DNA from 2 places in the Lawsonibacter sp. OA9 genome. Region 2 is predicted to be linked to the other one. Evidence: predicted binding sites of a transcription regulator. Region 2 holds the regulator's gene; the other holds the start of a gene.
The links. Region 2 encodes HrcA, which represses chaperone genes, less so after heat shock. Its sites were predicted from a motif close to TGTTAGCACTCNNNNNNNNNGAGTGCTAACA; they were not measured.

Region 1: the regulator HrcA is predicted to act here: its motif matches at 1,164-1,194, upstream of MCG44_RS04130 (Hsp20/alpha crystallin family protein).

Annotation. Positions count from the first base shown of each region.
Region 1 is NZ_JAKNTI010000022.1:637,122-639,323, forward strand. It holds gene clpB (ATP-dependent chaperone ClpB) at 1-423, opposite strand, end outside; gene MCG44_RS04130 (Hsp20/alpha crystallin family protein) at 610-1,038, opposite strand; gene MCG44_RS04135 (2-hydroxyacid dehydrogenase) at 1,285-2,202, shown strand, end outside.
Region 2 is NZ_JAKNTI010000022.1:2,369,205-2,371,406, reverse strand. It holds gene MCG44_RS12730 (MBL fold metallo-hydrolase) at 1-63, shown strand, start outside; gene MCG44_RS12725 (hypothetical protein) at 99-254, opposite strand; gene hrcA (heat-inducible transcriptional repressor HrcA) at 570-1,637, shown strand; gene grpE (nucleotide exchange factor GrpE) at 1,659-2,202, shown strand, end outside.

The DNA.
Region 1 (2,202 bases), 1.7 Mb from region 2:
CATCACCTTCTCCCTGTCCACATGGTAGGTGCGGAATAACTCCTTTAAGGCACTGTCAGGCTGTGCCAGCAGACCGAGGAAGATGTGTTCCACTGAGATGTACTCGTCCTTCATGGCCTGGGCCTCTTGCTCCGCGCCGCGGAGGGCCCTGTCCACATCCTGGGACACATAGACCTTGTCCGCTTCCCGGCCGGACCCGGACACTTTAGGCAGTTTCTGGACCTCCCCCTTCACTGCCGCCTCAAAGCTGGGAACAGTCATGCCCATAGCGGCGAGCAGCTGGGGAATGAACCCCTCGTTGTCACTGACCAGGGCCAGCAACAGGTGGGGCTGCTCGATCTGCTGATTGCCGTATTCCTGGGAGATGTCCCTGGCCCCCTGGATGGCGGCCAGGGATTTTTGAGTAAATCGATCCATATTCATGAAAAGAAACCTCCTTTAACTTTGGTTTCAAGATTGTCATAAATTAGCACTTGACTGAATTGTTTGCTAAAACAAAAATACACCAACCTGAGATATTTTGCAAGAAAAAATTTGACGCTCGCTGGCTGGCGTATACACCGGCACCCCCAAAAAAGGGCAGGCTCTGAAGCCTGCCCTTCCTTCTGGTCACTGAATGGCGATCCTTCTGCTTTGAGGCTGTATCTCAGCCATCTTAGGCAGAATCAACGTCAACACTCCGTTCTCATAGGAGGCTCGGATAGCGTCCTCCTGAATGCCAGAGGCATCAAAGGAGCGGACAAAAGAGCCGACCCGGCGCTCCCGACACAGGTATTGGCCCTGGTCGTCCCGCTTCTCCTGCTTTTCCTCGTGCTGGGCAGAGATGGTCAGGATGCCTTCCTTCAGCTCCAAATGGATATCCTCCTTTTGGAAGCCAGGCAGTTCAGCTTCCAAAAGGAAGTGGTCACCCTCATCCCGGATATCGGTCCGAAAGGCGGTGGGCTGGCGGTTTGCGGGAGGGAAGAAGCTGCGCTCCAGGTCATCAAAAATCGTGTCTAGACCGCCGTGATAGCGGCCAAAGGGGATCATACTGTACATCATAAGAAACTCCTTTCTGAGGTGGGGGTCCGATCTCAGCGGCCCTTCCTGCCTCACTTAACTTTGGTCCTAGTATATCGTCCAAATGTGAACAGTTCTTGCACACTTTGTGTATAAATTGTAAATATTAGCACTCTTATTATTTGAGTGCTAATATTGGAGTGTTGTACCAACCAAAAAAGTGTGCTACAATATTTATATTCTTTCCCAGAGGAAAAAATTTATCAATGACCGGGAGGATGAATCATGAAAGTATTGATCTTAGGGCCGAAGGCACGCTATGAGGCCTATATGCCGGAGTTTGTTGCACAGCTGCCCTTTGAAACGGCCTACTGTTCTCTGGACCAGTCCCCACAACAGGCGGCGCGGGAAAACGCTGATGCCCAGATCCTGTTCACCGACCCCATCGTGGACGTGACGGGAGAACTGATGGACCTGATGCCCGGTCTGAAGCTGATCCAATCGGAGGGGGTGGCCTACAACCGGATTGATCTGGAGGCGGCCAGGGCCAGGAACATTTTTGTGTGCAACAATAAAGGCTGCAACGCCGCCTCAGTGGCGGAGCATACGGTGATGCTCATGCTCATGGCTCTACGTCACGGTATTACTGGCCACAACGCCCTTCGGGCAGGCCGTCAACGCGAGATGAAGGAGGCGGTCATGGCCTCCAACTCTCCGGAGCTGGGTCTATCCACTGTGGGCTTGGTAGGGCTGGGGGACATCGGTACCGCCACAGCCAGGCTGCTGGCTCCCTTCGGCTGCAAGATGTACTACTACACCGCCCACCGCCGTCCACCCCAGGTAGAGGAAGAGCTGAACGTGGAATATCTCCCACTGGAGGAGCTGGTGTCCCAGTGCGACATTGTATCTCTCCATTGTGCAGTCACCCCGGAGACCACTCATATGGTGGACAAGGCTCTGCTAGACAAGTTCAAGCCGGGAGCCATTTTAGTGAACACCTCTCGTGGCCTGTTGGTGGACAGCCTGGCCGTCCGGCAGGCCCTCATCGACGGCCGACTGGGTGCCATCGCTATGGATGTCTTTGAACCGGAGCCCACTCCCGCTGACCACCCCCTGGTGGACCTCCCTCCAGAGGTCGCGGACCGGGCCATCTACTCGCCCCATCTGGGCGGCAATACCGGCGGCTCCTTCCACCGGGCCCAC
Region 2 (2,202 bases):
CTGACGGAATACTTCGGTCCCGGCTGTCAGGGACTGTATACCGGCCAGGTGTTTACCCTATAAAAAAGAAACATGACCGCCTGTCTATGGACAGACGGTCATGTTGTTTTCTCCTCTAAGGTGGAGAGATATTGGAGCAGAATCGTTTCCACCAGGTTGGAGAGCGAGCGGTTCTCCAGCTGGGCCTGGGCGCGGAGGCGTTCTACCATGTCCTCATGAAAACGAAAGCTGTAATTCTTTTTTTCGATTCCCATAAAATCACCTCATATCTAGTGTAATACATTAGAAACATTTGTCAAGAGCCGGAGCTCTTAGCAGCAAAAGATAGAAGATGCAAAAAATTGGCGGGATTCATTTGTTTACAACAAATTCATAAAGTGCCTATTGACAATTCTGCCCCCCGGTGGTACATTATCTTTAGCACTCAGGAGTATTGAGTGCTAACGAAATGATCAAAGCGCAAGCAGGCCGGCATGAGGATATAAGACGAAGGGTCCGCGGAGCGGAGCTGTCTTGAGCCGGAACGGCCGGAAGCGCATGCCGAGATAAAAGGAACAGGGGGGGGAAACATGGAGCTGACGGATAGAAAAAGACGGATTCTTCGGGCCATCATTGAAACCTATATCGCCACCGCCGAGCCTGTGGGGTCGAAAATGGTAGCGGAGCGGGCCGGACTGGATGTGTCCAGTGCCACCATCCGGAACGAGATGGCTGATTTGACTGATATGGGCCTTTTGGAGCAGCCCCATACCTCCGCCGGACGGGTACCCTCCGCCGCGGGCTACCGGCTGTATGTCAATGAGTTGATGGGTCATCAGCAGCTGACCATGCAGGAGACTCAGCGTATCAACGAGGCGCTGAACCTGAAGATGGAGGAGCTGGATCGAGTGATCGACCGGGCGGGAAAGGTCCTATCCCAGTTCAGCGACTATCCTGTATTTACCATGGCCGCCCCCGCGGAGCGGATCACCGTCAAACGCTATGACCTGCTGAAAGTGGAAGAAAACGCCTTTATTGCCGTGGTCATGACGGACAACTCCATCGTTAAAAATAAACTCATCCATATCCCTGAGGAGGTTTCTGACACCCAGCTCCAACTGCTCTCCGCGGTTCTGAACAGTTCCTTCGTGGGACTGACCCAGGAGGAGATGGAACAGACCTTGGACAAGATGGAGACCCGCACCGCTCCAGGCGCCTTTGAGCTGATTGCCCTGGTGGTGGACTTCGCGGTGGAGATCCTGTCGGAACAGAGCAGCCAAAAGGTCCGAACTACCGGAATCACTCACTTGCTGGAACACCCGGAATACCGAAGCCTGGACAAGGCTAAACCTCTGATGAACTATCTGGCCGAGGAGAAGGATGTGGCCCGGCTGCCTGTGACAATGACCGGCGGCCAGAACATGAACATCCTGATCGGGCCGGAAAATGTCAGTGACGCGCTGAAGGACACCAGTGTGGTCATGGCCAGCTACGACATTGGAGAAAATATGAAGGGCGTCATCGGAGTGGTTGGACCCACCCGGATGGACTACGCCAAGGTCACCGCCCGCCTGTCCTATTTTGCCGACAGCCTGACCCGGATGTTCGGCAAGGGAGAGTTACCCCCGGCAGAGAAAACAGATACACAGGAGCCATAAGCAGGAAAGGAGCGCCGCATCGTGAGCGATAAAAATAAAAAGAAGCAGGCCCAGCCTGAGCAGTGTCAGGAGGATATTCGGAAGGAAGAGGCTGTGGAGCCTGAGGAAGAGGCTGTTCGCACGGAACAGGAGGAGAAAGGGGGGGCCCAGGAGGCCGGCGAGGCCGCCCAGGAGGACCAGAAATCAGGGGAGGCACCCAAGGAGGAGCCCTCCGGAGAGGGGACCGCACCCCTCGACGACCGCTTTCTCCGCCTGGCCGCGGAGTACGACAACTACCGAAAGCGGACCGCCAAGGAGAAGGAGTCCATCTGGAACGACGCCAAGGCGGATACCGCCGCCGCGTTTCTTCCCGTCTATGATAACCTGGAGCGGGCCTTGAAGCAGGACACCGCCGACGAAGCCTACAAAAAAGGGGTGGAGATGACGATGAACCAGCTGAAGGAGATCCTTTCCAAGCTGGGCATCACTGAGATTCCTGCCCTGGGCCAGCCCTTTGATCCGAATCTCCATAACGCCGTTATGCACGTGGAGGATGAGAGCTTGGGCGAGAACGTAGTGGCCGCCG